4 regions of the Rathayibacter sp. AC451 genome follow, and region 1 is predicted to be linked to each of the others. Evidence: predicted binding sites of a transcription regulator. Region 1 holds the regulator's gene; each other region holds the start of a gene.

Region 1 (3,821 bases):
ACTGGCCGATCCGGCCCCGCTCGACGGGCTCCTGCCCGGTTCCGTCGCCGACGGCGCCGAGCAGCGCGACCTCGGCCTCTACGTGCACGTGCCGTTCTGCCGGGTGCGCTGCGGCTACTGCGACTTCAACACCTACACGGCGACCGAGCTGCGCGGGGCGAAGCAGTCCGACTACGCCGAGCAGGCGGTCGCCGAGATGACCCTCGGCGCTGAGGTGCTGCGCCGTGCGGGACTGCCCGAGCGGCCCGCCGCGACGGTGTTCTTCGGCGGAGGCACGCCCACGCTGCTCCCGGCGGAGGACCTCGTCCGCATGCTCGACGGTCTGCGCTCGCGCTTCGGCATCGCCGACGGCGCCGAGATCACGACCGAGGCGAATCCCGACTCCGTCGACGCCGCGTACTTGCGCGCCCTCGCCGACGCCGGGTTCACCCGCGTCAGCTTCGGGATGCAGTCGGCAGTGCCGCACGTGCTCGCGACCCTCGAGCGCACCCACGACCCCGAGCGCGTCCCGCTGGTGGTCGAGTGGGCGCGGGAGGCGGGACTGCAGGTCAGCCTCGACCTCATCTACGGCACTCCGGGGGAGTCGCTCGCCGACTGGGAGCGGTCGCTCGACTCCGCTCTCGCGAACCGCCCCGACCACCTCTCGGCCTACGCGCTGATCGTCGAGGACGGCACGAAGCTCGCCCGGCAGATCCGCCGCGGCGAGGTGGCGACGCCCGACGACGACCTCACGGCCGACATGTACGAGCTGGCGGACGAGCGCCTCGCGGCCGCCGGCTACTCCTGGTACGAGGTCAGCAACTGGGCGATCGACGACGCCCACCGCTCGCGCCACAACCTGTCCTACTGGCTCGGCCACGACTGGTGGGGCGTCGGACCGGGTGCGCACAGCCACGTCGGAGGCGTGCGCTGGTGGAACGTGAAGCATCCGGCGGCGTACGCCGACCGGCTGCGGGCCGGATCGAGTCCTGCCGCCGGTCGCGAGACCCTCGATGCCGCGACGAGGGGCGTCGAGGACGTGCTGCTGCGCTCGCGCCTCTCGGACGGCCTGCCCGTCGAGGCGATCGACCCGGAGCGCCGGCGCGAGGTCGCCGGGCTCATCGCCGACGGGCTGATCGACGGCCGGGCGGCTCTGCAGGGCCGCGTGGTGCTGACGCTGCGCGGCCGGCTGCTGGCCGACGCGGTGGTGCGCCGCCTGACCGACGGCTGATCGAGGCTCCTGCCGGCCGACGCGGAAGTGCGGCGGCTGACGGACCGCTGACGAACGGCCCAGTCGCCCCACCTGCTGGTCGAGTAGCCCGCGGAGCGGGCGTATCGAGACCCGCCGCTCCCGGAGGACGTGGGTCTCGATACGCCGCCGGCGGCGGCTGCTCGACCAGCAGGGAAACGGGCCGCTCGACCGGCGGCAGCCGCCTTACTTGAAGAACGGGATGCTCAGCGGGTACGTGTAGTACTCGCCCGCGCTCGCGCGCACCGAGGCGATGATCGCGAACACGATCACGAGGATCGGCACGACGAGGAACACGATGAACCCGACGAGGACGAACGTCAGGATCGTGCCCGCCACGTAGGCGATCAGCGTCGTCAGGTGGAAGTTCAGCGCGGTCTTCGCGTGCGCCTCCAGGAACGGGCCCCGGCCCTTGAACACGAGGTACACGATCAGCGACGGCAGGATGCTGAAGAAGATGCCCAGGACGTGGGTCACGATCGCCCAGGTCTTCTCGTCGGCCGGGTTCAGCGGGGGCGCCGGCGTGCTGTACGCGGGGGGCGGGGGAGGGGGAGGCGTGGTCGACATGAGGTCTCCTGTTCCGGGCGTCATCGCGACGGGCGACCCCCGTGCGCTCGGCGTCCATCGTGGCACGTCGTGTGGCGCACCGCGCGGGCCGCGCAGCCGCGCCGGAGGAGGAGTCCCCTCCTCACCACGCCGATCCCGCGCGATCCCCCGTCCCTCCCCCGCTCGCGGGTATGATTGGCACTCGAAGTTGCGGAGTGCCAAGCTCCGTGCGGCGCGTCGGCGCCGCGGTGGTTCGTGCCGAGAGGCACCCGGAGCCCGGCGGGAGGTCGGTCGTATGGTGACGGAGCGCGGTCTCCAGGTCCTGCGCGTGATCGTGCAGGACTACGTGGCCCACCGCGAGCCCGTGGGCTCGAAGTCGATCGTCGAGCGGCACTCGTTCGGCGTCTCGGCGGCGACGATCCGCAACGAGATGGCGCAGCTCGAGGAGGAGGAGCTGATCGCGGCTCCGCACACCTCCTCGGGGCGCGTTCCCACCGACAAGGGCTACCGCCTCTTCGTCGATCAGCTCACCGACCTGCGCCCGCTCACCGCCGCGCAGCGCCAGGCCATCGAGACCTTCCTCGGCCAGAGCCCCGACCTCGACGAGGTGCTGGTCAAGACCGTGCGGCTGCTCTCGCAGCTCACCAACAGCGTCGCGCTCGTGCAGTACCCGTCGTTCGGAGCCGCCCGCATCCGCCACGTGGAGCTCGTCGCCCTCGCGCCGCGCCGCCTGCTCTCGGTGCTCATCACCGACACCGGCCGGGTCGATCAGCGCGTCCTCGAGACCCCGGCCGACGTCGACGCCGAGTTCCTCGGCGAGATCCGCGCCAAGCTCAACACGGCCGTGATCGGCCTCGGGCTCCAGGCCGCCGCCGAGACGCTCCAGGCGGCCGCCGAGCGGTTCACGCCGGAGCGCCGCGACGTGCTCGCGCCGATCCTCCAGACGCTCCTCGAGCAGGTCGGCGCGAATCGGCAGGACCGCCTCGTCATGGCCGGCGCCGCCAACCTCGTCCGCACCGAGGAGGACTTCTCGGGCAGCATCTACCCGGTGCTGGAGGCGATCGAGGAGCAGGTGGAGCTGCTCCGGCTGTTCGCCGAGATGGTGCCGGACCCCCGCGGCATCTCGGTGCGGATCGGCCGCGAGAACGCCCCGTTCGGCCTGCAGGAGACCTCGGTCCTCACGAGCGGCTACAACACCGCCGGCGGCCAGGTCTCGCGCCTGGGCGTCCTCGGACCGATCAGGATGGACTACTCCGGCAACATCGCCGCGGTGCGCGCCGTCGCCCGCTACCTCTCCCGCCTCCTCGGCGAGGACTGACCCCTTCACTTCCCCGACTCGCCGGTCGCCCCGGCTCCCATCCGGTCCGCCGTACCCGGTGCACCGACCCACGAACGAAGGACGAAGCCACCTGTGGCCGATCACTACGAAGTGCTGGGCGTCGCCCGCGACGCCTCCGCCGACGAGATCAAGAAGGCGTACCGCCGACTCGCCCGCGAGCTGCACCCCGACGTCAACCCGAGCGCCGACGCCTCCGAGCGGTTCAAGCTCGTCACGCACGCCTACGACGTCCTGAGCGACGCCCAGCAGCGCCAGCAGTACGACCGCGGGCCCCAGGAGGGCTTCCCCGGCGGCGGTCAGGGCTTCGGCGGCTTCGGCGACATCTTCGAGACGTTCTTCGGCCAGGGCGCCCAGGGCTCCTCCCGCGGGCCGCGCTCCCGCCGTGAGCGCGGGCAGGACGCGCTCCTGCGCGTCGAGGTCTCGCTCGACGAGGTCATCTTCGGCACGCACCGCGATCTCGAGGTCGACACGGCCGTGCTCTGCGAGACCTGCCAGGGCTCCTGCTGCCAGCCCGGCACCTCGCCGGTCACCTGCGACATCTGCCACGGCTCCGGCCAGATCCAGCGCACCGTCCGCTCGCTCCTGGGCAACGTCATGACGGCGAGCCCCTGCGGCACCTGCCGCGGCTACGGCACCGTCATCGCCACCCCGTGCTCGACGTGCCAGGGCCAGGGCCGCGTCCGCGCGCGCCGCACGATCCCCGTCGAC
Region 2 (3,821 bases), 3.4 Mb from region 1:
CGCCAGCTGGTCCACCCACTCGTCCGGCAGATCGCGGACGAAGGCCGCCCGATCGACGCTCCGCTCCCGCAGCGCGCGGAACTCCGGAGCGAACGGCAGGGGGTCGATGTGCGGCGCCCAGTCCGGCTCGCCGATCCACTCGAGTCCGGGGCGCACGAGGTCGCGAGCGGCCGAGGCGTCGTCGTCGACGGCCGCCACGTTGTACGCGACGACGCGGCCGGACGTGCCCAGGTGCTCGCGGGCCGCGGCGAGGTACTCCGGAGTGACGGGCTCGGCCAGCACGGCGCCGTCGGCGATGCGGCCGGCCAGCTCGAGCGAGCGGGGACCGCGGACTCCGGCGAGCAGCGGCGGCACGACGGCGGGCGGCGTCTCGAGGCGGAGCGAGTCGACGGCGACGTAGCGTCCGTCGCGCGCCGTCTCGGCTCCCGAGAGCAGCGAGCGCACGGCGTCGAAGTGCTCCTCCAACAGGGTCAGGGGGCTCGCCGGCCAGATGCGCAGTCCGCGCATCCAGTGCGGCATTCCGTGCCCGATGCCGGCGTGCACGCGGCCGGGGAACAGCTCGGCGAGCGTGCCGAGCTCCATCGCGGTGAACGCGGCGGTGCGGGCGGCGGCGGGCAGGATCCCGATGCCCACGACGATCCGCTCGGTGGCGGCGAGGACGGCCGCGGCCTGGGCGATGCCGCCCCGGAAGCCGAGGTCCTCGACGACCCAGAGCTCGTCGAAGCCCGCGGCCTCCGCGCGGCGGGCGTAGGGGAGGACCTCGGAGGCGGGGAGATCGCGGGGGAGCAGGATTCCGACGGCGGCGTCGGGCGATGAAGCGCGCATCCTCTCAGCGTAGGGCTGCGCCGCCGCACAGAAAGGCGGGGCGGCCGCTCGCGCAGCCGCCCCGCCGGAGACGCCGGTCTACTCGGCGTGCGCCTCGCTCAGCTGCACCTGCTCGGGGCCCGAGGCCGAGACGACCTCGATCTTCCGGGAGCGCGCCTTCTCGGAGACGGGGATCGTGACCGAGAGCACTCCGTTGTCGTACGACGCGGAGATGCGCTCGGTGTCGACTCCCTGGCCCAGGCTCAGCTGGCGGACGAAGGTCGCCGACTGGCGCTCACGGGTGATCCAGGTGACCCCCTCGCCGCCGGCGACGGTGCGCTGCGCGCGGATCGTGAGCAGCTGACCGTCCACGTCGACGTCGACCGAGCCGGGGTCGATGCCCGGGAGGTCGGCGGTCAGGACGTAGTGGTCGCCGTCCCGGTAGAGGTCGATCGGCATGCGGCGGGGGCCCTGGCCCGAGCCGAAGAGGGCGGAGGCGAAGCGGTCGAGCTCGCGGACGGGGTCGTAGGTGACGGCCATGGGAATCACTCCATTCGGTCTGGCAACGGATGAATCTCGAGTTGAGCCGACTCGACTCAACTGAGAAGAATTTAGCACTCGGGCAGGGAGAGTGCCAAGAACAGAAGTCACCCTTTCAGGGACTTCGTAACGTGTTCGTAACAGAGCCGGGCAATCGAGTTCGTAGGGTCGATCCAGTGCGGGAACCGATCCGGTTCCCAGCGAACGTGAGTAAGGACATCGATTGCCGATCCACCCCTCCCACCGTCCACCTGTCCGGCGCGCAGAGAGGTGGATCCTCGCGGGTCTCGCGGCTCTGGGCGTCGCCGCCTCCGCCGCGTTCGCCGCCACGGGCGCGAGCGCCGCTCCCGCGATCGGGAGCGCCTCCCTCGTCGGCGGCCTCTCGTCGCTGCAGAGCTTCGACGACGGCGACTACGTCGTCACCCTCGTCGAGCCGTCCGCCGCGACGTACAAGGGCACCGACGCCCGCTTCGCTCGCACCGCCCCCGACGCAGGAGCGCAGCTGCAGGCGCGCTCCGCGCCGGTCGAGGACTACGCCGACCACCTCGAGAAGCGCCAGGACGACGTGGCGGCCGCTGTCGACGCCGAGATCGGCTACCACTACACGGTCGCGCTCAACGGCTTCTCCGCGACTCTCACCGGCGCTCAGGCGAGCCGGCTCGCCGAGCGCAAGGACGTCGCGCAGGTCAGGGAGGTCGAGGACCTGACGCTCGACCGCGCTCCCGGTGCCGCGCAGACCGCGCCGCTCGCCCAGGCGCCGACGGACGGCATCCCCGTTCCCGACACCGGCCAGCAGCGCTCCACCGACTTCCTCGGCCTCGAGGGCGCTGACGGCGTCTGGAACGCCGTCGGCGGCGTCGAGGAGGCCGGCGAGGGCATCGTCGTCGGCGTCATCGACTCCGGCATCGCGCCCGAGAACCCCTCGTTCGCCGGCGCACCGCTCGCGACGAGCCCCGGAGCCGCCCCGTACACCGACGGGGAGGCCGTCACCTACCGCAAGTCCGACGGCGGAGACTTCGTCGGCGCCTGCGAGAGCGGCGCCGACGCCTCCCAGCAGTGGAACGGCGACGAGTGCAGCCAGAAGCTGATCGGCGCGCGCTGGTTCCTCGGCGCGTCCGAGAGCGTCGGCTCGGCCGACAACCCCGAGTTCCTCTCGCCGCGCGACGCCGACGGCCACGGCTCGCACACCGCCAGCACCGCCGCGGGCAACGCCGACGTCGAGGCGAGCGTCGACGGCTACGACTACGGCACGATCTCGGGCGTCGCCCCGGCGGCCAAGGTCGCGGCCTACAAGGTCTGCTGGAACGGTGACGTCGAGGGCACGGACGACGACGACTTCTGCTCCGGCACCGGGATCCTCGGCGCCATCGACGCGGCCGTGAAGGACGGCGTCGACGTGATCAACTTCTCGATCGGCGGTGGCTCGGCGACCTCCACGCTGACGCTCTACGACGAGGCGTTCCTGAACGCCGCCGCCGCGGGCGTCTTCGTGGCGGCCTCCGCGGGCAACTCCGGCCCCGGTGACTCGACCCTCGACCACGCGTCGCCGTGGTACACGACGGTCGCGGCGTCCTCCATCCCGACCTACACCGCCACCGCGACGCTCGGCGACGGGCAGGCGTTCGTCGGAGGATCGATCTCGGTCCACGACGACGTCGCCGGACCGCTGGTGAACAGCGCCGACGTCGTCCTCCCCGGCTCCGAGACGCCGACCGTCTGCGCCCCGGGCACGCTCGACCCCGCGAGGGTCGCCGGCACCGTCGTCGCCTGCACCGCGGGCACCACCGCGCGCGTGTCGAAGTCGGCCGAGGTCGAGCGGGCCGGCGGCATCGGCATGCTGCTGCTCAACCCGTTCCCCAACGCGCTGCACGTCGACGACCACTCCGTCCCGAGCATCCAGATCGACTCGCAGGCCTACGACGCGATCACCGAGTACGCCTCGACCGACGGTGCGACGGTCGTGCTCAGCGAGGGCAACCTCACGGGTGCCGAGATCCCTGTCCCGCAGGTCGCCGGCTTCTCGTCGCGCGGCCCGGCCGAGGCCGACGGCAGCGACGTCCTCAAGCCGGACCTGACGGCGCCCGGAGTCGCGATCCTCGCGGACTCCTTCAACGCCGAGGGCGACGACCCGGCCTTCGCGTTCGAGTCGGGCACCTCGATGTCCTCGCCGCACGTTGCGGGCCTCGCGGCGCTGATCCTCGGCGTCTCGCCGAACGCCTCGCCGTCGGCCGTCAAGTCGGCCATGATGACGACCGCGTACGACAGCGTCGACCAGGCGGGCGACCCCTCCGAGGACGTCTTCGCCCAGGGCGCGGGTCACGTCGACCCCACCCGCTTCCTCGACCCCGGTCTGCTCTACGAGAGCGGACCGACCGACTGGATCGCGTTCCTCAAGGGTGCGGGCTACGTCTTCGACCCCGACTTCGAGGTCGACGCCATCGACCCGTCCGACCTGAACCAGGCCTCGATCGCCATCG
Region 3 (3,821 bases), 3.3 Mb from region 1:
CTGTCCAACAGGCCCTAGAGCCGACCGCTCAGGCGACGCGCTCGGCCAGCAATGCGCGGTGGCGGCCCTGCACGCGCGTCAGGATGAGCACCGCGCTGCCCCGGCCGGACAGCCCGAGCTTCTTGCGGAACCGCGCCGGATCGACGTCGACCCCGCGCTTCTTGATCTCGAGCACGCCGATCCCGCGTCCGCGCAGCTCCTTCGCCAGGGTCCGCTCGTCCAGCGGAAGCTCGGCCAGCACGCGGAAGCTGCGCAGGAACGGCGAGGAGGCGGGCTCGTCGCCGGTGAGGTAGGCGATGCCGGGGGAGAGCATTCGCGAGCCGCTGGAGCGGGCCAGCTCGCCGAGGAGGCGTGCGCGGATCGCGGAGCCGTCGGGCTCGTGCACGTAGGCGCCGAGGTCGCCGACCTCCTCGTCGTCGGAGTCCGCGGCCGCGGTCAGCTCGGCTGCCCCGTGGGCGCCGAGGAGCAGGGCGGAGCGGCGGACGCCGGGACGCGCGAGAGCGCCGAACCAGAGGCCGGTCTCGACCAGGTCGCCGTCCACCGACACCCACTGGGCCTCCGCGTCGCGCGGGATCCGCTCGCGATCGAAGCCGGGACCCACCTTGACGCCGACGGGCAGGCGCTCGGCGAGGCCGAAGGCGAAGGCGAGCGAGGGGGAGTAGTCGTCGGGGTCGTCCAGGCGCGCCGTCTCGCGGTGGCCGGCGGTGCGCCGCGCCGGATCGAGGTAGACGGCGTCGTAGCCCTCGAGGTCGAAGGTCTCGGCGTCGCCGTGCACCGCGCGCGCCGAGGGGAACGGGGCCAGGTTGAAGCTCGCCAGGGTGGCGGTGACCTCGTCCGCGTCGACGGCCGTCACCTCGAGGTCGATCGCGGCGAGGGCGAGGGCGTCGCCGCCGATGCCGCTGCCGAGGTCGGCGATCCTCGTCGCTCCGGCGCCGGCGTACCGGCCCGCGTGCAGGGCGGCGACCCGGAGCCGCGTGGCCTGCTCGAGGCCCGCGTCCGTGAAGAGCATCGAGCGCGCGAACTCGCCGAACTTGCCGCGGGCCTTCTCGCGCAGCCGCGACTGGGTGAGGACCCCCGAGACCAGGGCGGGCGAGTGGCCTGCGGAGCGCAGCGCCGCGACCGCGCGCACGAGGTCGTCCGAGCGGTACCCGTCGAGGGAGTCGAGGAGCCGGAGCCCCTCGGGGGAGAGGAGCTCGACCAGCTCGTCGCGGTGCATCCCGCCATGCTAGGCCACTCGCCCCGAGCGATCGCGCCGCCCGGCTTGGCACTCTGATTGCACGAGTGCCAGCACAGCCTCTACAGTGGATCTAGCACTCTCGGAGCGTGTGTGCCAGAACCGCGCTCCGCCACATCGTCGTCAAGAAAGAGGTCAACCGTGTCGGTGTCCATCAAGCCGCTCGAAGATCGCATCGTCATCAAGCAGGTCGAGGCGGAGCAGGTGACCGCTTCCGGTCTCGTCATCCCCGACACCGCCAAGGAGAAGCCGCAGGAGGGTGAAGTCGTCGCCGTGGGCCCCGGCCGCATCGACGACAACGGCAACCGCGTCCCCCTGGACGTCGCCGTGGGTGACAAGGTCATCTACTCCAAGTACGGCGGAACCGAGGTCAAGTTCTCGGGCGAGGACCTGCTGGTCCTCTCGGCGCGCGACGTCCTCGCGGTCGTCGTCCGCTAGGACGCATCACGACGAAGGGCCCGGCGACCTCGGTCGCCGGGCCCTTCGTCGTCCCCGGTCGGTCCCCCTTCCGACCGGTGGCCTGATCGGGGCCCCGGATGACCGTTCCGCGCGGTCGCGCCGCTCCGGCCGTGCGTAGCATCGGAGGGGTGTCCGCCTCCCCGCACCCCCTCCGACCAGACCCCCGCGAGCACCCGGGCGACCGCCGCCGACGCGGCCGCGGGCGAGGGCGTCGAGGCGCTGCCCCCGGCTCGGGGGTCCGGTGGCGGTCTGTCGACCACCGGGCTCTGGTTCGGCTTCGGCGCCTACCTGCTGTGGGGCGCGATGCCGCTCTACTTCATCGCGATGGCGCCCGCCTCCCCGTTCGAGATCGTCGCGTTCCGCGTGCTCTTCTCGCTCGTCTTCTGCCTGATCCTGCTGAGCGTCACCCGCAGCTGGGCCGGGTTCCTCGGTCTCTTCCGCGAGCCGCGGCTCCTGGGCGTCATGGCTCTCGCGGGAGTGCTGATCTACGTCAACTGGCAGGTGTACGTCATCGCGACGACGACCGGCCACGTGATCGAGGCGGCGCTGGGCTACTTCATGAACCCGCTCGTCACGGTGCTGCTGGGCGTCCTCGTGCTGCGGGAGCGCCTGCGCCCGGCGCAGTGGATCGCGATGGCGATCAGCGCCGTGGCCGTGCTGGTCATCGCCGTGGGGTACGGAGCGTTCCCGTGGGTCTCGCTCGCCCTCGCCTTCTCGTTCGGCTTCTACGGGCTCGTGAAGAGCCGGGTGGGCGGCCGGATCGACGCCGTCGCCGGGCTGACGCTCGAGACGCTGTGGCTGACTCCGCTCGCGATCGTGCAGCTGGCCGTGGTCGGCTCGCTGGTCGGGCTGACCTTCGGCACGGAGGGGACCGGGCACGCGCTGATCCTCGCGTCGGCGGGCATCGTGACCGCCGTGCCCCTGCTGCTGTTCGCGGGGGCCGCGCGCCGCCTCCCGCTCTCGATCGTCGGATTCATCCAGTACCTGACGCCGTTCCTCCAGTTCCTCGTCGGTGCGTTCGTGCTGGGCGAGGAGATGCCGCCCGAGCGCTGGCTCGGCTTCGGGCTGGTCTGGGCGGCCCTGGCGATCTTCTCAGTCGACCTCGTCGCGGCAGAGCGGCGGAGGCGCCGTCTGGTGGCGTGAACGACGGATAACGTCGTTGAGAGCGGTTGCTGCGACCGGAAGTAACGATCAGGTCGCGAAATCCATTCGTAACACCCTTGTATTGTTCACGGCCTCCTCGAAGGTTACGTTTGCCGAGCGGTTGCCTCCGGCACCGCTCTGACGACAATCACTCTCAAGGAGCAACATGGGCGTTTACGCGAAGGCCGGTTCGGCTCGCGCACGGTCCCTCCGGGCAACCCTCGGCGGTGTCGCCATCCTGGGCGCCAGCGCACTCGTCCTCGCCGGCTGCGCCAGCGGCGGCGGAGACGGCGACGCGGGCACCGACGGCGGCGCATCGGGCGACCTCTCCCTCAAGATCGGCGCGATCCTGCCGCAGACCGGGACGCTGGCCGTCCTCGGCCCGCCCGAGTTCGCCGGCGTCGACCTCGCGGTCGCCGACATCAACGAGGCCGCTGCCGGCCTCTCGATCGAGGTCGAGCCGAAGGACTCGGGAGACACGTCGACCGACATCGCGACGCAGTCCGCCACCTCGCTCATCGCCGACGGCGTCTCCGCCATCATCGGCGCGGCGTCGTCCGGTGTGTCGAAGACCTTCATCGACCAGGTGACCCAGGCGGGCGTCGTGCAGGTCTCGCCGGCCAACACCTCGCCCGACTTCACCACGTACGAGGACGACGGCTACTACTGGCGCACCGCTCCCTCGGACGTGCTCCAGGGACGCATCCTCGGCAACAAGATCCTGGGCGACGGCAAGACCAACGTCTCGATCCTGTACATGAACGACGCCTACGGCACCGGTCTCCAGAAGAACATCAAGGAGACCCTCGAGGCCGGCGGAGCCACCGTCGCCGCGGAGGAGATCTTCGAGCCCGCCTCGACGGACTTCAACTCGGCTCTGACCACGGTGCTCGCCCCGAACCCCGACGCGCTCGTCGTGATCTCGTTCGACGAGATCAAGACGATCGCGGAGCAGCTCGCGGCGAAGGGCTTCGACTTCTCGAAG
Region 4 (3,821 bases), 3.5 Mb from region 1:
GGACCGCGTACTGCTCGCGGTCGAGCTCCTCGCGCCACTGGGCGTCGGTCTTGTTCACGGAATACGACGACATGGGTCTCCCTAGGATTCCTCGCCAGTTTACGGGGGAGGGGTGCTCCCCTCCTCTCTCGTAAACTCCCAGCCGTGCAGGCGAATTCCGTGATCTCGAAGGCGTGGAGCGAACTCACGATCGAGGAGGTCCACTCGTTCGCGAGGGTGCGGACCGACGTGTTCCTCCGGGAGCAGAAAGTGGACGACGAGGAGCTCGACGCGCGTGATCTCGAGCCGACCACGCGCCACTGGTGGATCGCGGACGAGCGCGGGGCCGCGGCGTACCTGCGCACCCTCCGCGACGACGAGCCGGAGCACGCCGATGCGCACCGCATCATCGGACGCGTCGTGACGCGCGCGGACCGGCGCGGTCATGGACTCGCCCACGCCCTGGTGCGGGCGGTGATCGAGCGCTACGGGCAGGAGGCGATGCTCCTGCACGCGCAGTCGTACGTCGCGGGGCTCTACGCGCGCTCGGGGTTCGCGGCGTTCGGCGACGAGTGCCGGGAGGCGGGCATCGCCCACGTGAGCATGTACCGGAGCGCCTCCCCGGCGCGGGCGGACGGCGTGCCTACGCTGGAGCGATGAGCGGGACGACGGGAACGACGCGGGGCGCGGGCGCGACCCTCTCGGACCGGGACCGCGAGGTCCTCGCCTTCGAGCGCGAGTGGACCTCGCGCTCGGGCGACAAGGAGGACGCGATCCGGTCCAGGTTCGGCCTCTCGGTCGCCCGCTACTATCAGGTCCTCGGCGCGGTCCTCGCCTCTCCGGCGGCCCTCGCTCACGACCCGATGCTCGTCAACCGCCTCCTGCGCATCCGCGACGGACGCTCCGGTGCCCGCGCGGCACGACGCCTCGGGCGCCCCGAGTAGACCCGCTGCTCGAGCACACCGCAACGGAAGGCCGGCCCCGACCCGATGTCGAACACGCACCCCAAGGACCGCTTCGACGAGATCCCGGCGACGGAGGGGCGCGTCGGAGCGCACCGTCGGCCTCCTGCCCCGCACGCGCGCCTCGTGGCCTTCGCCTGGGCGGCGCTGGCCACGGGCGTCATCGTGCTGCTGGGATTCATCGGCCTCCTCGTGATCGACAACCGCGTCCAGTTCAACGACGTCTTCACCGCCCCCACGGGCATCGCGGACGCGTCGGCGTCGCCCTCCGCGACGCCGACCCTCGATCCGGCGCTGCAGATCGCCGTGCTGAACGGGACGGCGACCGCGGGGCTCGCCGCGAGTGCGGGCGATCAGCTGACGACGGCCGGCTGGACGGTGCCGACGGTCGCGAACGCGAACTCCGAGGATCAGGCCGTGACGACCGTCTACTACAGCGACGCCGCCCTCGAGGGTGCGGCACTGGGCCTCGTCGAGTCGCTCGGCGCCGGTGAGATCGTGCAGGGCGACGAGTTCGTCGAGACCGGCGATCTGGTCGTCGTCCTCGGTGCGGACTACCCGGTCGACTGAGGCCTCCGGAGCCCGGGAGCCGATTCATCCTCGCGTTGGAGGGGGTGTTCTGTTTCCGGCACGTTTAATCCGTGTTGAATCGCGGACAACTCTTTCCCGAACGCCCGTTCCGGCCGTTTCCGGCGTCATTCCGCGGATTAGTATCTCGACTCGGAGGCACTAGCGCATCGCTGGTGTCGAGGGCAGCACAGCACTTTGGGAGTGGAAATGGCGAACGGAACCGTCAAGTGGTTCAACGCTGAGAAGGGCTACGGCTTCATCACGGTCGACGAGGGCGGACAGGACGTGTTCGTCCACTACTCCGCGATCGACATGTCGGGCTACAAGGTCCTCGAGGAGGGCCAGCACGTCGCCTTCGAGGTCGGCAGCGGATCGAAGGGACCCCAGGCGGAATCGGTGCGCGTGGTCTGATCCGCGCGCCTGTCGCAGGAGCCGTCGCCCGCCTCGAGCGGACGGCGGCTCCTGTCGTTCCGCCCGTGTCGCGTCGCTTGCACTCGTCACCCGTGAGTGCCAGAATCGCTCTTGGCACTCGGTTGATCCGAGTGCCAGGAATGAAACTTTCTTGACGTCCGGGAGGGACGAGAAACACACATGGCCAAGATCATTGCTTTTGACGAAGAAGCCCGCCGCGGCCTCGAGCGTGGACTCAACACTCTGGCCGACGCGGTCAAGGTGACCCTCGGCCCGCGCGGCCGCAACGTCGTGCTCGAGAAGAAGTGGGGCGCCCCCACCATCACGAACGACGGCGTCTCGATCGCCAAGGAGATCGAGCTCGACGAGCCGTACGAGAAGATCGGCGCCGAGCTCGTCAAGGAGGTCGCCAAGAAGACCGACGACGTCGCCGGCGACGGAACCACCACCGCGACCGTGCTCGCTCAGGCGCTCGTGCGCGAAGGCCTGCGCAACGTCGCGGCCGGTGCCGACCCGATCACCCTGAAGAAGGGCATCGAGAAGGCCGTCAAGGCCGTCACCGCCGAGCTCATCGCCGGCGCGAAGGCCATCGAGACCAAGGACGAGATCGCGGCGACCGCGTCCATCTCGGCTGCGGACCCCGAGATCGGCGCGATCATCGCCGAGGCGATCGACAAGGTCGGCAAGGAGGGCGTCGTCACCGTCGAGGAGTCGAACACCTTCGGCACCGAGCTCGAGCTGACCGAGGGCATGCGCTTCGACAAGGGCTACCTGTCGCAGTACTTCGTGACGGACCCCGACCGCCAGGAGGCGGTGTTCGAGGACCCCTACATCCTCATCGTCAACTCCAAGGTCTCGAACATCAAGGACCTCCTGCCCGTCGTCGACAAGGTGATCCAGGCCGGCAAGCAGCTCCTGATCATCGCCGAGGACGTCGACGGAGAGGCGCTGGCGACCCTGGTCGTCAACAAGATCCGCGGCATCTTCAAGTCCGTCGCCGTCAAGGCCCCGGGCTTCGGAGACCGTCGCAAGGCGCAGCTCCAGGACATCGCGATCCTCACGGGCGGCCAGGTCATCTCCGAGGAGGTCGGCCTCAAGCTCGAGAACGTCACCCTCGACCTGCTCGGCTCGGCCCGCAAGGTCGTCATCACCAAGGACGAGACCACCATCGTCGAGGGCTCCGGCGACGCCGAGGCCATCGCCGGTCGTGTCGCGCAGATCCGCGCCGAGATCGAGAACACCGACAGCGACTACGACCGCGAGAAGCTCCAGGAGCGCCTCGCGAAGCTCGCCGGCGGTGTCGCGGTCATCAAGGCCGGAGCGGCGACCGAGGTCGAGCTCAAGGAGCGCAAGCACCGCATCGAGGACGCCGTCCGCAACGCGAAGGCCGCCGTCGAGGAGGGCATCGTCGCCGGTGGTGGCGTCGCCCTCATCCAGGCCGGCAAGCTCGCCTTCGACAAGCTCGAGCTCACCGGAGACGAGGCGACCGGCGCGAACATCGTCAAGGTCGCCATCGAGGCCCCGCTCAAGCAGATCGCGCTGAACGCCGGTCTCGAGCCCGGTGTCGTCGCCGCCAAGGTCCGCGAGCTGCCCACCGGACACGGCCTCAACGCCGCGACCGGCGAGTACGTCGACCTGATCGCCGCCGGCATCATCGACCCGGTCAAGGTCACCCGCTCCGCTCTGCAGAACGCGGCGTCCATCGCCGGCCTCTTCCTCACCACCGAGGTCGTCGTCGCCGACAAGCCCGAGAAGAACCCGGTCCCGGCCGGCGACCCCACGGGCGGCATGGACTTCTAGTCCGACCAGCACCACGCGCTGAAGGCGGTTCCCCTCCGGGGAGCCGCCTTCTCCGCGTTCCGGCCCGGTGCCGAACGCAGGTGCCCACCGGCCGGAGGG

The links. The regulator HrcA, encoded in region 1, represses chaperone genes, less so after heat shock. The targets are predictions, from matches to a motif close to TTNGCACTCGNNNNNNNCGAGTGCNAA.
Region 2: AC0CID_RS18665 (Hsp20/alpha crystallin family protein) is a predicted target of HrcA. The motif match lies at 1,416-1,442, and genes of this name have one in related genera.
Region 3: groES (co-chaperone GroES) is a predicted target of HrcA. The motif match lies at 1,262-1,288, and genes of this name have one in related genera.
Region 4: groL (chaperonin GroEL) is a predicted target of HrcA. The motif match lies at 2,034-2,060, and genes of this name have one in related genera.

The regions. Positions count from the first base shown of each region.
Region 1 covers NZ_CEEDBD010000001.1:495,091-498,911, forward strand. Annotated here, with positions in the region: gene hemW (radical SAM family heme chaperone HemW) at 1-1,210, shown strand, start outside; gene AC0CID_RS02290 (DUF4870 domain-containing protein) at 1,415-1,795, opposite strand; gene hrcA (heat-inducible transcriptional repressor HrcA) at 2,070-3,092, shown strand; gene dnaJ (molecular chaperone DnaJ) at 3,186-3,821, shown strand, end outside.
Region 2 covers NZ_CEEDBD010000001.1:3,887,646-3,891,466, forward strand. Annotated here, with positions in the region: gene AC0CID_RS18660 (LLM class flavin-dependent oxidoreductase) at 1-825, opposite strand, end outside; gene AC0CID_RS18665 (Hsp20/alpha crystallin family protein) at 904-1,344, opposite strand; gene AC0CID_RS18670 (S8 family serine peptidase) at 1,568-3,821, shown strand, end outside.
Region 3 covers NZ_CEEDBD010000001.1:3,832,101-3,835,921, forward strand. Annotated here, with positions in the region: gene AC0CID_RS18415 (class I SAM-dependent methyltransferase) at 29-1,216, opposite strand; gene groES (co-chaperone GroES) at 1,376-1,672, shown strand; gene rarD (EamA family transporter RarD) at 1,913-2,836, shown strand; gene AC0CID_RS18430 (ABC transporter substrate-binding protein) at 3,003-3,821, shown strand, end outside.
Region 4 covers NZ_CEEDBD010000001.1:3,962,522-3,966,342, forward strand. Annotated here, with positions in the region: gene msrB (peptide-methionine (R)-S-oxide reductase MsrB) at 1-73, opposite strand, end outside; gene AC0CID_RS19090 (GNAT family N-acetyltransferase) at 145-639, shown strand; gene AC0CID_RS19095 (DUF3263 domain-containing protein) at 636-923, shown strand; gene AC0CID_RS19100 (LytR C-terminal domain-containing protein) at 969-1,511, shown strand; gene AC0CID_RS19105 (cold-shock protein) at 1,719-1,922, shown strand; gene groL (chaperonin GroEL) at 2,103-3,722, shown strand.